Linked DNA regions of Bacillus pumilus. Each later gene encodes a partner of the first gene's protein in a complex. Links are inferred from orthologs where the notes say so. Each region holds a gene or a part of one and is shown on either strand. Other genes may lie near its edges. The genes, in order: accD and accB.

What was found.
Region 2: the proteins of accD (region 1) and accB are in contact, whole or in part, in a solved structure (PDB 8UXZ), measured with the Escherichia coli proteins. The link is inferred for Bacillus pumilus from one-to-one orthologs.

What each region holds. Positions count from the first base shown.
Region 1 is NZ_LT906438.1:2,603,599-2,611,580, forward strand. Bases 2,665-5,489 are described here. They hold accD (acetyl-CoA carboxylase, carboxyltransferase subunit beta), read right to left. Parts: upstream 4,603-5,489; coding sequence 3,727-4,602; downstream 2,665-3,726. Other genes in these bases: accA (acetyl-CoA carboxylase carboxyl transferase subunit alpha), read right to left, coding at 2,765-3,742; ystJ (NADP-dependent malic enzyme), read right to left, coding at 4,907-5,489. Also shown: pyk (pyruvate kinase), read right to left, coding at 1-1,435; pfkA (6-phosphofructokinase), read right to left, coding at 1,463-2,422; more of ystJ, read right to left, coding at 5,490-6,139; dnaE (DNA polymerase III subunit alpha), read right to left, coding at 6,281-7,982.
Region 2 is NZ_LT906438.1:2,195,418-2,203,338, reverse strand. Bases 3,023-5,786 are described here. They hold accB (acetyl-CoA carboxylase biotin carboxyl carrier protein), read left to right. Parts: upstream 3,023-4,048; coding sequence 4,049-4,525; downstream 4,526-5,786. Other genes in these bases: accC (acetyl-CoA carboxylase biotin carboxylase subunit), read left to right, coding at 4,537-5,786; CKW02_RS11195 (SpoIIIAH-like family protein), read left to right, coding at 3,220-3,852; spoIIIAG (stage III sporulation protein AG), read left to right, coding at 3,023-3,220. Also shown: stage III sporulation protein SpoIIIAB, read left to right, coding at 1-60; spoIIIAC (stage III sporulation protein AC), read left to right, coding at 80-286; spoIIIAD (stage III sporulation protein AD), read left to right, coding at 283-696; spoIIIAE (stage III sporulation protein AE), read left to right, coding at 716-1,909; spoIIIAF (stage III sporulation protein AF), read left to right, coding at 1,924-2,556; more of spoIIIAG, read left to right, coding at 2,549-3,022; more of accC, read left to right, coding at 5,787-5,886; CKW02_RS11180 (Asp23/Gls24 family envelope stress response protein), read left to right, coding at 5,912-6,319; transcription antitermination factor NusB, read left to right, coding at 6,531-6,926; bifunctional methylenetetrahydrofolate dehydrogenase/methenyltetrahydrofolate cyclohydrolase FolD, read left to right, coding at 6,938-7,789; xseA (exodeoxyribonuclease VII large subunit), read left to right, coding at 7,860-7,921. UniProt on the Escherichia coli protein: This protein is a component of the acetyl coenzyme A carboxylase complex; first, biotin carboxylase catalyzes the carboxylation of the carrier protein and then the transcarboxylase transfers the carboxyl group to form malonyl-CoA.

The DNA.
Region 1 (7,982 bases):
TCGCAATGATGTCACCGACAACATAAACTTTCATTAAGTTTGTTGTACCTGTTTCACCAACTGGCACACCAGCTGTAATAACGATTAAATCGCCATGTCTCACGTAGCCTGTTTCAATCGATTTCTCGACTGCATTCTCAAGCATTTCATCAGTAGACGTCGTTTTTGATCCGCTCTTTGCAAATACACCGAATACAAGAGATAGCTTTCTCGCAACTGATTCGTTTGCTGTAACTGCTACGATTGGTGCTTTTGGTCTATATTTTGAAATCATTCTCGCTGTATGACCGCTTTCCGTAGGTGTCACAATCGCTGCAACGTCAAGCTTCATCGCTGTATGTGCAACAGATTGACCGATGGCATCTGTAATGCTGACATCTACTTCTTCGCTTCTGCGAGAAAGAATGGCTTTATAGTTGAGTGCATCTTCTGAACGTGATGCAATGTTATGCATCGTTTGTACAGCTTCTACTGGATATGTTCCTGCTGCTGTTTCACCAGAAAGCATAATCGCATCTGTGCCATCAAAAATGGCATTTGCCACGTCACTTGCTTCCGCACGAGTTGGACGAGGATTACGCTGCATGCTATCAAGCATTTGGGTCGCTGTGATGACTGGTTTGCCTAAGCGATTGCATTTTTTGATCAGCATTTTTTGAACAAGCGGTACTTCTTCTGCCGGGATCTCTACACCAAGATCTCCACGTGCAACCATCAAACCGTCTGATACCTCAAGGATTTCATCGATGTTATCAACACCCTCTTGGTTTTCAATCTTAGGAATGATTTGAATGTCAGCCGCATTATTCTTTTCAAGAAGCTCACGAATTTCAAGAACATCAGAAGCTCGTCTCACAAAAGAAGCTGCGATGAAATCGACGCCTTGTTCAACTCCGAACAGAATATCATTGGCATCCTTTTCTGTAATACCTGGCAGGTTCACACTTACACCTGGTACGTTTACACCTTTTTTGTTTTTGAGCGTGCCTGTATTCATGACCTTTGTGACGATTTCTTTGCGGTCCATGTTAATTTCTTTCACTTCTAAACCAATAAGACCATCATCTAATAGAATCGTTGAGCCTACTTCTACATCATGAATTAACTCTTCATACGTCACACTAATTTTTTCCGTATTTCCAACAATGTCTTCCATACTTACGATAAGATCTGCACCAGCGACTAGCTCAATTGAGCCGTTTTCAACTGTACGTGTACGGATCTCTGGACCTTTTGTATCAAGAAGGATCGCAATGTCCTTGCCTAATGTTTTACCTGCTTTACGAATGTTTTCGATGCGTGCGCCATGCTCTTCAAAATCTCCATGAGAGAAGTTTAGTCTGGCTACATTCATTCCTGCTTCAATCAATTCAGTCAGCTTTTCAATAGTTTCACTTGCTGGACCGATTGTACAAACGATTTTTGTCTTTCTCATTACTGTTCCTCCTAAGGTCTTCTCGTTTTATATAGAGAGCTCTTGTGAAAGTCGGTACATATTTTGATCGACTGTATGTTTTTTATCTAAGATATCTAAAATATCGTGGTGAACGAGTTCGTTGCTTTGAATGCCCACACAGCGTCCGCCTTTTCCTTCAAGAAGAAGTTCTACTGCGTATGCTCCTAAACGGCTTGCGAGTACTCGGTCAAATGCGCTTGGAGAACCTCCGCGCTGAATATGTCCTAAGACAGATACACGGGTTTCAAGGCTTGTCTCCTCTTCAATCCGCTTACCAAATTCAACACCGCTGCCTACGCCTTCTGCGACGATGATGATACTGTGCTTCTTGCCGCGCTCGTGCCCTCTTCTTAATCTCGCGATAATTTCATCCATGTCATAGTCTGCTTCAGGAATCAAAATAGATTCGGCTCCGCCTGCAAGACCTGACCAAAGAGCAATATCACCAGCATGTCTTCCCATTACTTCCACTACGTATGTACGTTCATGAGATGTGGCTGTATCACGAATTTTATCAATGGCGTCAATGACTGTATTCAGTGCTGTATCAAAGCCAATAGTGAAATCAGTACCCGGGATATCGTTGTCGATTGTACCCGGGACACCTACACATGGAAAACCGAGCTCAGTTAATTTCTTCGCTCCCATGAATGAACCGTCTCCGCCAATCACAACAAGTCCTTCAATACCGAATTTTTTTAAGTTCTCAATGCCTTTTTCACGACCTTCAACTGTCTTGAATTCAGGGCATCTTGCCGTGTAAAGTTTTGTTCCTCCACGATGAATGATATCGCCAACTGAACCTATTTCAAGTTTCTCAATTTTACCGTTAATTAGACCTGAATATCCATTATAAATACCGTAAACTTCAACATTATGGTAAATCGCTTTCCTTACAACTGCGCGCACAGCTGCATTCATTCCTGGGGAATCCCCACCGCTCGTTAAAACTCCTATACGCTTCATCTTTTTCACCTCAGAGACCATATATGAATTAAACATACCATTTCCACTGCTTGAAAACAATCATGAGCAAAACCGGATGTTTTCAATACGTATTTCTAAAACCGTACTTATTATACAATTAAATAAACCGTTTTTAAACAAAAGTTAAGAAAGTCATGAAAGCAATTCTTTCAAAAGCGAGGAAGATCCAGCCTTCTAAAGCCCACCGTATCAGGATTTTCAGACGTTTCAAACTTTATGAAAACAAAAGAAAATTATTTTCAAATAGCGCTTACATGAGGTCGGTTTTCATGAAAAAGGATGAAAAAAAATAAACGCCAGCCAAAAAGGCTGTACGTTTATTTAGTTTACCCCAATATATTGATTTTCAACCGATACTTTCCCGATTGCTTTGTATTTTTGATATCTTTGTTCGACTAGTTCTTCAGGTGTTAGTTTGAGCAAAGATGTAAGTGACTGTTTTAATGTTTTTTCAATGTAGGCTGCTTGTTGTTTCACGTCTCGGTGTGCTCCACCTTGCACTTCTTTAATAACATCATCTATAATATCTAATTCTTTTAGGTCTGGAGCCGTAATTTTCATTGATTCTGCAGCTTTTTTCGCAAGTGATGAGTCCTTCCAGAGCAGTGCTGCTGCACCTTCAGGTGAAATCACTGAATACGTTGAATTCTCTAGCATGTATAGGTGGTTTCCTACGCCTAAGCCTAGTGCGCCGCCACTTCCGCCTTCTCCAATGACAATACAGACAACCGGTACACGAAGTCCTGCCATTTCGAATAGGTTTTTCGCAATTGCTTCACTTTGCCCGCGTTCTTCAGCTGCTTTACCAGGATAAGCTCCTTTTGTATCAATAAAGCAAATGATCGGGCGATTAAATTTATCTGCTTGTTTCATCAAGCGCAGCGCTTTACGGTAGCCTTCTGGATGAGGCATTCCGAAATTACGGCGCAAGTTTTCTTTTGTATCTTTACCGCGCTGATGGCCAATCACCGTGACAGGAAGCCCTTTAAACGTGGCAATTCCTCCAACGATCGCTTCATCATCGCCATAAAAACGGTCACCATGACACTCGAAAAAGTTGTCAAACAGCTCTTGAATGTAATCGAGAGTTGTTGGGCGCATCGCATGACGAGCAATCTGTACTCTGTCCCACGGCTTTAAATTTGTATAAATGTCTGCTTCAAGTTTGCTCAGACGTGTTTCAAGACGCTCAATTTCTGCACTTAAATCCATTTCTGAGTTTTGTGTGAACTTTTTCAGTTCATCAATTTTCGCTCGAAGTTCAATGACAGGTTTTTCAAATTCTAGTTCTCCAGCCACTCTCGTTCACCTCCTGTGCTGTGTAATGCTAAGATTCGGCCTAGTGTTTCTTTCATCTCTGCACGATGAATGACAGCATCCAATTGACCATGCTTCATTAAAAATTCAGCCGTTTGGAAGTCCTCTGGCAGGTCTTCACGAATGGTTTGTTCAATGATTCTACGACCTGCAAACCCAATTAAAGCACCAGGTTCTGCAAAGTTGTAATCACCAAGAGACGCGAAACTAGCTGATACACCGCCAGTTGTTGGGTTCGTCATCACAGAGATAATCAAACCTTGATGCTCGCTGAACAGCTTTAATGCTGAGCTTGTTTTTGCCATCTGCATAAGACTGAGGATCCCCTCTTGCATTCTCGCTCCGCCTGATGCAGTAAAGATGATAAATGGCACCTTGTCCGCTTTTGCTTTCTCGATCGCAAGTGTGATCTTTTCACCAACAACTGAGCCCATGCTGCCCATACGGAATGTGGCATCCATGACAGCGATCACAGCACGCTGGCCTTCAATTTCACCTTGACCTGTGACAATGGCTTCATTCAAAGACGTTTTTTCTCTGTCTTTCTCAAGCTTTTCTTCGTAGCCTGGGAATCCGAGCGGGTTTTCTGAGATCAGGTGCCCGTTAAATTCTTCAAATGTGCCTTCGTCAACAAGGCTGTCAATACGCTGTTTTGCATTCATTTGCAAATGTCTACCGCAATTCATGCAAACACGTAAATTTTTATCTAGTTCTTTGGTGAGCATTATTTTTTTACATTGCGGACATTTGGTCATGATGCCTTCAGGCACATCTTGACTTGCCTGTTCAGAGGGTACAGATGCATATTTTTTCTTTTTACTGAAAATATTTTTGATTGACAAATGACTACCTCCCTTTTTGAAGGGTTTTTTCTTTACACGCACATCCACTATTATAGGACATGTCATAACTGTACCGAAACTATTGTACTTTTTTTGTCAAACGCTGTCATCCTTCATTCAATTTTTTCAGTGGGGAATTGATGAGAAATGAGTATGTGTTTGGGGCGCTGAGCAGTTGATATATGTGAATTGTGAACGTCTACAAAAAAATATCATTCCGGATGAAAAAATTTTCGCGTATGAGAGGAAATGGTGCACGTCTTTCCTCCAATTTCAGAAAGAACGTGCACACTTTTCCAATTGATTATTCGCCGATAATCGTTAATTTTCTTGTTTTTTCAGCGACTTCTTCTGGGTCGACTTTGATTCTTGCAACACCAGTTTCCATTGCTGCTTTTGCTACTGCTTTTGCTACCGCTGGTGCTACACGTGCATCAAATGGTTCAGGGATGACGTATTCAGCTGACAATTTATCATCTGAAACAAGAGAAGCAATTGCTTCAACGGCTGCAATTTTCATTTCTTCGTTAATGTGAGTTGCTCGAACATCTAATGCTCCGCGGAAAATTCCTGGGAATGCCAGTACGTTGTTTACTTGGTTCGGGAAGTCAGAACGGCCAGTTCCTACAACACTTGCGCCTGCTGCATGTGCATCTTCTGGCATGATCTCTGGATTAGGATTCGCCATTGCGAAGATGACAGGATCTTTTGCCATTTTGCCAACCATTTCTTTTGTTAGAGCGCCTGCTACTGAAACCCCAATGAAGACGTCAGCGCCTTCAATCACTTCTTCTAACGAACCTTCTTTACGGTCTTGGTTCGTGAATTTAGCCACTTCGTTTTTCACTGCATTCATACCGTTCGGGCGGCCTTCGTAAATTGCGCCTTTTGTATCACACATGATGATATCACGTACACCGAAATGATATAGAAGCTTGATAATCGCAATTCCCGCTGCTCCAGCGCCGTTTGCCACCACTTTGATAGAGGACATTGATTTTCCAGACAGTTTCAGTGCATTTACAAGTCCAGCTACTGTCACAATCGCTGTTCCGTGCTGATCATCGTGGAACACTGGAATGTTTGTCTCTTTTTTCAAGCGCTCTTCAATAATAAAGCAGTTTGGAGCTGCAATATCTTCAAGGTTGACACCGCCAAACGTTGGCTCAAGAAGCTTTACTGTTTCAACGATTTTGTCTACATCGTTTGTCGCAAGCGCGATTGGGAAGGCATCAACGCCAGCGAAGCTTTTGAATAATACAGCTTTTCCTTCCATGACTGGAAGAGATGCTTCTGCACCAATATTTCCAAGCCCTAAAACAGCACTTCCGTCTGTGACAACAGCGACCATATTGCCTTTCATTGTATAATCATACACTTTGCTTGTGTCGTCATAAATATCTTTACATGGTTCTGCAACACCAGGTGAGTAAGCCAAGCTCAAGTCTTTCGCATTTTTCACTTGTACTTTTGATTTTGATTCAAGTTTGCCTTGATTCTCTTTGTGCATATGTAATGCTTCTTCTCTTAATGACATGTGATGAACACTCCTTCAAGTGGAAAATGATTTAATGAATTGCTAAGTTGATAAGCACATACTGGCAGTTTTAAATACACAGAATCTTTAAAATGATAACACAATAGGTGAATTTGTAAAACATATTCAAGCGATTTGTCATCATTTAATCACAACGTTTTGTTCACCGAGCAGCTCTTTTAACTGGAAAATGACAGCATGATCTGCATGAACTTTGTATGCATCTGGAAGTCTCACTGTCTTTTTTTGCTTCTCATAATACAAATAGACATCTGCTTCTCCGCTGTGCATCGAGATCACCCGCTTTACTTGCTCTAGCAGCTCCTGCGTATGATTTTCTTCTTTCACCCGAATGTAGACAGACTCTTTTCTTTGTGTGCCCATCTCTTCAAGCAGAACGGCTTCTTGCACGATGATCTGGCTGCTGTCATTTCTGACATCTATTCTGCCTTCAACATAAAGCATGGCGCCCTCCTCAAGTAAGGGGGACAGCTTTCTAAATTGCTCTGGAAAGACGACGCCTTCCATTTCTCCCGTTTCATCCCCAAATGTGATAAATGCCATCGATTGTCCATTTTTTGTTCGAATCGATTTCACTTTTGTCAAAAGACCACCCATTGAGACCTTTCGCTTTATATAGGAAGAAAGTCTGATGATGTCCACTGCACCATTCTCTCTTAAGCGATCTCGGTACGCTTGTACAGGATGATTTGATAAATATAGTCCAAGTGCCTCTTTTTCAAATTGCAGGAGATCGACAAGCGGCAATTCTTCTATCTCCGCATATTTTGGCTTAATGGAGAAGGTTGTATCCCCCAGAAAGTCGAGCTGATCATCTGGATTTAAAAATGACACGTGGTCTAATGCAATATCTATTGATGCCAATAACGAAGCACGATTTGGATAAAGCTCATCCATCGCCCCTGAAAAAATGAGCGCTTCAATCGTTTTTCGGTTGACACTCTTTGCTGATACTCTTGCGCAAAAATCAAATAAATCTTCAAACGGCTTTTCCTGTCTTGCCCTGTATATATCCTTTACAGCTGACACTCCGACATTTTTGATCGCTCTTAAGCTGTAGCGGATCTCCCCTTTTTCAACCGTAAATGGAAATTCACTCTTATTAATAGAAGGCTTCAACACAGATATCCCTTTTTCCTTTGCCTCATAGAAATATTGAGCGACTTTGTCTTCATTTCCAATCACACTCGTTAAAAGTCCGCACATAAAATATAACGGATAATGCGCTTTTAAGTAAGCAAGCTGAAAGCCAATCATGCTATATGCAACAGCATGGCTTCTATTAAAACCATAGTTTGCAAATTTGACGATTAAGTCATAAACGTCATTTGCAATGTTAACAGGATACTCCTTTTTTAGGCATCCTTCAACAAAATGGCTCCGCTCTTCATCAAGGACCTTTTTATCCTTCTTCGAAACAGCTCTTCTTAATAGATCTGCCTCGCCAAGCTGAAAGCCTGCCATCTTCGCTGCAATCAGCATAATTTGCTCCTGATAGACGATGACCCCATATGTGTCTTTTAAAATGTCATATAAATCAGGATGCGGGTAAGAGACCTTGACTCTGCCGTGCTTTCGGTCGATAAAAAGCGGGATATTCTCCATTGGACCTGGGCGATAGAGGGCATTGACTGCCACGATGTCTTCTAAACTAGAGGGCTTAAGGCGTCTCAGCACCTGACGCATCCCTTGTGATTCAAGCTGGAAAATCCCAGTCGTATCTCCCGCTGATAACAATTCAAATGTTTTCTGATCTTCATATGAAATGTCACTAAAGTTAATGTGGACGTTTTCCTGTCTTTCAATCTGGTTTTTAATGGAT
Region 2 (7,921 bases), 410 kb from region 1 along the record:
AAAATGGTCAGAAGCCTCGGATTTTTAAGCGGATTACTACTGATTCTTTTATTGATGTGAGAGGAAGGGAGTCGAGAGCATGGGCGTTGATGTAAACGTCATTTTTCAAATTGCGGGAGTAGGCATCGTTGTGGCATTCCTCCATACGATTTTAGATCAAATGGGGAAAAAGGAGTACGCTCAGTGGGTCACGCTGCTTGGGTTTATCTACATTTTGTTTATGGTGGCAACCATTGTAGATGATTTGTTTAAAAAGATTAAAGCCGTATTTCTATTTCAAGGATAGGGGAGGGCTTACAAATCGACATCATACAAATTGTTGGACTTGGTTTAATCGCTACTTTTTTAGCCTTAATCGTCAAAGAACAAAAGCCAACCTTCGCCTTTATGCTTGTTGTATTTACAGGGTGTGTGATCTTTCTTTATTTAATAGATCAAATCTATGCCATTATCTCGATGATAGAAAAAATTGCGGCAAGTGCCGGCGTCAATATGAAGTATGTTGAAACCATTTTAAAAATTATCGGCATTGCCTATATTGCGGAATTCGGCGCCCAGCTGACAAAAGATGCTGGACAAGGCGCCATTGCATCAAAAATAGAGCTTGGCGGCAAAATTCTCATCTTGGTCATGGCAGTCCCCATTTTAACAGTCATCATTGAGACCATCTTAGGTATGATCCCGTCCATGACTTAATTGAAAAGAGGTGATGACAATGAAACGGGTGACAGCTGTTATGGGACTGATGCTTTTCTTCTGGCTGTTCGCTCCGCACGCAGGTGCAGAAGAAAAAGAGCCGTTATCAAATGAAGCACCAGCAGCAGAAGAAGTGGCAACTGGACAGGCTGATGCACTTGAGCTTCATTCCATTAGTGACTTTTGGGAAACCATATTGGACGAGTATGGCGGCTTTCTGCCAGAAAGCCAAAAAGGAACAGTGAAGGAAATGATTGATGGCGATAAAGAGCTGTCTCCCCAGACATGGCTGAAAGCCTTTGTTCATTATCTTTTTCACGAGGTCATCGCAAACGGAAAGCTCCTTGGTACACTGATTTTACTCACCATCTTTTGTTCGCTTTTACAGCTTTTGCAGAATGCATTTGAACAAAGCACTGTCAGTAAAGTCGCATACGCACTTGTTTATATGGTGCTGATCATTATTGCACTTAACAGCTTTCATGTGGCGATTTCTTATGCAACAGAAGCGATTCAAACGATGACCAGTTTTATTCTTGCTCTTATTCCTCTGTTATTAGCACTGATTGCTTCATCAGGCGGGCTTGTCTCAGCCGGATTCTTTCATCCTGTTATCTTATTTTTAATGAATACGAGCGGCGTTTTTATTCAATATGTCGTTCTTCCGCTTATTTTTTTATCAGCGATATTGAGCATTGTCAGTACGCTGACTGAACAATACAAGGTTACCCAGCTTGCCCAGCTGTTAAGAAATGTGGCGATAGGCGGGTTAGCCGTTTTTTTAACTGTCTTTCTTGGCGTCATTTCTGTGCAAGGTGCATCTGCTGCGGTTACGGATGGTATCGCACTTCGTACAGCCAAATTTATTACCGGAAATTTCATCCCCGTCCTTGGCAGAATGTTTACAGATGCGACGGATACCGTCATCAGTGCCTCTGTATTACTTAAAAATACGGTCGGACTTGTTGGCGTTGCTATTCTCATTTCAATTGCCGCTTTCCCTGCGATCAAAGTGCTCTCGCTAGCCCTTATATATAAGCTTGCCGCAGCCATTCTTCAGCCATTAGGAGGCGGACCGATTATCAGCTGCCTTGATGTCATTTCAAAAAGTGTGCTTTATATCTTTGCTGCACTTGCTGTCGTGTCGCTCATGTTCTTTTTAAGCATTACCGTCATTATCACTGCTGGCAACCTGACCATGATGATGAAGTAAGGAGGGGACACCTTTTGAGTTTTCTCACGGAATGGATCACAAGTATTATTCTCTTTATCTTATTTGCGATTGTCATTGATCTTCTGCTTCCCAATTCAAGCATGCAAAGATATGCCAAAATGGTCGTCAGCCTCCTGTTGATTGTGGTGATGCTCAATCCGATTTTTGCTTTATTTCGGGCAGACCCTGACCAAATTTTCTCAGAATTGATGAAGGGAAAGGAAGAAGCACAGTCAGAAGAAATAAAAAATCAGATGAATTTAGAAAAAAAAGAAATACAAGCCTCTCAGCGTGCATATATTTTAAAGCAAATGGCTGTCCAACTAGAAAAAAGCGCAAAGGAGCCACTGGAGAAGGAGAGCTACGAAATGAAACACGTAGAAGTGTTGGCAGATGAAGAGCACCTGGATCAGAATATGGAGGCGGATCAATTTCGCATCAAAGCAGTTCTTTCCCCGCTCACAGGTGATGCTGTAGAAACGGTGGCAAAGGTGGACATTGATCTCTCCAGGCAAAAGGAGGAAAGCGCTGGATCTTCTAGCAAAGAGATCAAGAGGGTGAAAGAGACGCTTGCTGATGTTTGGAATACGAGTCCTGAGCACATTGCGCTGAACATTGAGGGAGGTGACGCAGCAGATCATGAATAACAAGGACTGGAAACAAAAGCTGAAATCATTCTTGCAGCCGCCTGAAAAAGGTGAAGGGAAACCAAAATTAACGAAGCACCATTACTTGCTGCTTGTATTCATCATCGGCGTATCTTTCATGTTAGTCAGTCAGATCTTGTCACCGCCATCAAGCAAAGAACAAGCTGCTGTTCCTACTTCTAAAAAAACAACCTCACAAGAGCAGGAGGTATTCAAGCCGGCATCGTCAAGTAAATCAAAAAATTCGATTGAAGATGTGGAGCAAGAATACGAAAATCAGCTGAAAGAAATTTTAGAGACCATTATTGGCGTTGAGGATGTATCGATTGTGGTCAATGTAGACGCCACTTCTTTAAAAGTGTTTGAAAAAAACAAATCCAATAAAAGCACAACGACCGAAGAAACAGATAAAGAAGGCGGCGTGCGAAGTGTCACCGATCAAACAAAAGAAGAAGAAATCGTCATCATCAAAAATGGCAATGAAGAAACGCCAGTCGTGGTGCAAACGAAAAAACCAGATATTCGAGGTGTTCTCGTTGTTGCTCAAGGAGTAGACAACGTTCAAATAAAGAAAACCATCATTGAAGCGGTTACACGAGTGCTTGACGTACCGAGCCATAGAGTGGCTGTTGCCCCTAAAAAAATCAAGGAGGATTCGGAATGATGTTAAAAAAACAAACGGTTTGGCTATTAACGATGCTAAGTTTAGTTGTCGTCTTAAGTGTGTACTATATCATGTCTCCACAAGGTGAAAATGCAGTGACAGTAGAAGAGATGAAATCAAAAGGAACGGAAGAGAAAAAGACTGAACCAGAAAAAGGGATGGACAAAGGAACGGAAAAAGGCGCTGATGAGAAGTCCACTGACAAAGAAACAAATGGTAAACAAGAGGATATCGAAACAAGCGGTGAAGAAGGAAAGGCTGTGTCAGAGCAAACAGACGATGAGCTTTTTACAACATACAGATTAGAGCTTGAAGATAAACGAAGCAAACAGCGTGAAGAGTTCAACGAAATCGTATCCAGTGATGATGCAACAGCACAAGAAAAAAGCGAAGCGTATGACCAAATGACAGCGCTTAGTGAGGCAGAAGGAACGGAGCGTCAGCTCGAAACCTTAATTAAAACAAAAGGTTATAAAGATGCGCTAGTGAGTGCAGAGGGAGATAAAGTGAGCATCACAGTTCGTTCTGACAAAAAATCAAAGTCCCAAGCGGCCGATATTATTGATATGGTCACAAAAGAAATGAGAGGTCTTGATAACGTAGCGGTCACTTTTGAGCCCTCCAATGAATAAAAAATGAACAGGCGCCCTTTGCCGTAAAGGGCGTTTTTTGATGCGGTTTGGCGCCCTCTCCAAGGTGCTCTCGCAAAGCGCTTCGCCACAATAGTAGTTGAATTCAATGAAATCCTCCTGTAAGATGGTTATAGTATGTACTTTTAGTACTAGCCTATAAAGAAAAAGATAAATCCATACATAGGGGTGCAAATCCATGTTAAAAATTGAAGAAATTCATGAACTGATTAAATTAATTGACGAATCAACAATTGATGAATTTACGTACGAAAACGAAGGTGCAAAAATCAAACTGAAGAAAAATAAAGAAGTCGTTCAGCAAGTAGCGGCACCAGTGGCTCCTGTCCAAGCAGCTCCAGCTCAACAAGCTCCTAAAGCACAAGCTCCAGCTCAGACCGAAGCCCCTGCACAAGAGGCAGCTGCGTCTGAAAATCTGCATAAAATCACATCCCCAATGGTTGGCACATTTTATGCTTCATCTTCACCAGAAGCAGATCCATATGTGACATCAGGTTCTAAGGTGAAGGAAAACACAGTTGTGTGCATCGTAGAAGCGATGAAACTGTTTAATGAAATCGAAGCAGAAGTAAAAGGTGAAATCGTCGAAGTATTAGCTGAGAACGGTCAGCTTGTAGAATTCGGACAACCCCTCTTTCTAGTGAAAGCAGAGTAAGGAGTACGATCATGATTAAAAAGCTATTAATTGCAAACAGAGGAGAAATCGCAGTTAGAATTATCCGCGCTTGTAAAGAGCTTGGAATTGAAACAGTTGCGGTATTTTCTGAAGCGGATCGCGATGCGCTTCATGTTCAAATGGCTGATGAAGCATATTGCATCGGACCGACTGCTTCAAAAGATAGTTATTTAAATGTCACGAATATTGTTAGTGTAGCCAAATTAACAGGGACAGATGCCATCCATCCAGGATACGGCTTCCTTGCTGAAAATGCAGACTTCGCAGAGCTTTGCGAGGAATGCAATGTCATCTTTGTTGGGCCAACTGCGTCAGCGATTTCCAAAATGGGAACGAAAGATGTCGCAAGGGAAACAATGAAAGATGCTGGCGTTCCGATTGTTCCTGGTTCCCAAGGAATTGTAAAAGATCTTGATGATGCTGTTTCAACAGCAGCAAGTATTGGGTATCCTGTGATTATAAAAGCAACTGCCGGCGGCGGTGGTAAAGGAATCCGTGTAGCTCGTACCGAAGAAGAGCTTATTAACGGTGTCACCATCACGCAGCAGGAAGCAGCGCAAAACTTTGGTAACCCTGGCGTCTATTTAGAAAAGTTCATTGAAGACTTTAGACACGTGGAAATCCAAGTGCTTGCAGATCAGCATGGCAATACCATTCATTTAGGAGAGCGTGATTGCTCGATTCAAAGAAGAATGCAAAAGCTTCTTGAAGAAACGCCATCACCAGCGCTGAATGCAGACATCCGTGAGCAAATGGGTGAAGCAGCCGTAAAAGCTGCAGAAGCTGTTGAATACACTGGTGCTGGAACAGTCGAATTCATTTATGATTATAATGAAGAGAAGTTCTACTTCATGGAAATGAATACCCGTATTCAAGTAGAGCATCCTGTAACAGAAATGGTCACAGGTGTTGACTTGATCAAAGAACAAATTAAAGTCGCATCAGGTGAGAAGCTTTCTCTTACACAAGAGGATGTCGTATATGAAGGATGGGCAATCGAATGCCGTATTAATGCAGAGAACCCAGAGAAAAACTTCATGCCTTCAGCTGGTGAAATTAAAATGTATCTTCCGCCAGGCGGTCTAGGAGTACGTGTTGATTCTGCCGCTTATCCGGGCTATGTGATTCCGCCATATTACGATAGTATGATTGCAAAGGTGATCACATATGGTAAGACGAGAGAAGAAGCGATTGCGAGAATGAAACGCTCGCTTCAAGAATTCGTCATTGAAGGGGTCTACACAACGATCCCATTCCATCTAAGATTGCTTGAGCATGAAACATTTGTGAGTGGTAATTTTAATACGAAGTTTTTAGAAACATACCAAATCATGAAATAATCACAGCTTTCGGAGGTGAATGATCGTGTCAGAAAACAATTTGCTTGAAATGAACCTTGATGAAGATCAATTGGGAAAAGTGCAAATTGCACCAGAAGTGATTGAGGTCATTGCTGGGATCGCCGCTTCAGAAGTCGAAGGCATTGCCGAAATGCGCGGCAATTTCGCTGCTGATGTAGCAGAACGCTTTGGTAAGAAAAATCACCGTAAAGGTGTGAAAGTAGATGTCTCTGATGAAGGCATCACAATCGATGTATATTGTGTGGTTGAATTTGGCCTATCCATTCCAAAGGTATCCACTGCTGTACAAGAAAATATCCGTCAAACTCTTTTGAACATGACTGCTTTAACGATTAATGAAATCAATATTCATGTCGTTGGTATTCAATTTGATACTAAAGCATCTGAGGCTGAAGTAGATCAAGAAATGTAAAAAAAGAGTTCAAGTGAAACCAAGGAGGCATTGCCTCTTTGGTTTTTTAAAGCCCATTTTTGGGTCATTTCCGAATAATAAAGATCTCACACGTTGATTGATTCGTTTTTCGTCACAGCTCGCATGGATCTTGGTGCGACCACGGTCAAAATATGTTATGATCTCTGTATGGCTTAACGACAAGCGGATAAAGTGGTTAAAGGAGTAAATAATGAAAAGAAGAACTGCAAGAGAAAAGGCGCTACAAACATTATTTCAAATTGATGTGAGCAATATTGATCCGAAAGAGGCCATTACACATGCGCTGGATGAACAAGAATCAGATCCTTTTTTCGAGGAGCTGGTTTTCGGTGTGCTTGAACAAAAGGACAAGCTCGATGACATGATTTCACAGCATCTAGTGAATTGGAAACTCGATCGTATTGCAAACGTAGACAGAGCCATTTTAAGGCTGTCTGTGTACGAGATGGTGTATCAAGAAGATATCCCGGTTAGTGTCTCAATGAATGAAGCGATTGAACTGGCCAAATTATTCGGTGACGATAAAGCATCGAAATTTGTAAATGGAGTACTTTCAAACATTAAAAACGACCTAAAGCAGCAATAGGAGGATTCGACATGACAGCAACAATCATCGATGGGAAAGAAACAGCAAAAGAAAAGCGTGAGCAATTAGCAAAAGAAGTAGAAGAGCTAAAACAAAAAGGTGTCACACCTGGTCTTGCCGTTATTCTAATCGGTGATGATCCGGCTTCACTTTCTTACGTACGTGGGAAGAAAAAAGCAGCAGAAGCAATGGGGATGCATTTCCAGCTAGATCATTTAGATGCTTCTTTAACAGAAGAAGCATTGCTTCAGCTGATTGATCAGTACAATGCGAACGATCAATTCCACGGGATTCTTGTTCAGCTTCCACTGCCAAAACATATTTCTGAAAAAGCCGTGATTGAACGTATTTCACCTGAAAAAGATGTTGATGGTTTCCATCCATTGAATATCGGGAAAATGCTCCTTGGGGAAGACACATTCCTTCCATGCACACCAGCAGGCATTGTTGAATTACTAAATAAAACGGGCGTCAGTCTTTCTGGAAAAGAAGTCGTTGTTGTCGGACGCAGCAATATTGTCGGTAAACCAGTAGGACAATTACTGTTAAACGAAAACGCAACGGTTACTTATTGCCATTCAAGAACAGCGAATATTTCAGAACATACGTTGAAAGCGGATATTTTAGTTGTTGCCGTCGGTCGAGCAAACTTTATTAAAGCTGACCAAATTAAAGAAGGCGCTATTGTGATCGATGTAGGAGTCAATCGGTTGGATAATGGAAAGCTTGTTGGAGATGTTGATTTTGAAGAGGCAAAAGAAAAAGCTTCTTATATCACACCAGTCCCTGGCGGAGTCGGTCCAATGACGATTACGATGCTTGCACATAATACGGTTAAATCAGCAAAACGTACATTAGCATAAGCTTTATCCATTCATCCACCTGCATGCTGCTGGTGGATGAATGTGCGTTTTTGAAGAGGAGGAATACGTCATGAGTGAAAAAGCCTTTGTGACGGTCACAGCCCTTACAAAATACATAAAAAGAAAATTTGA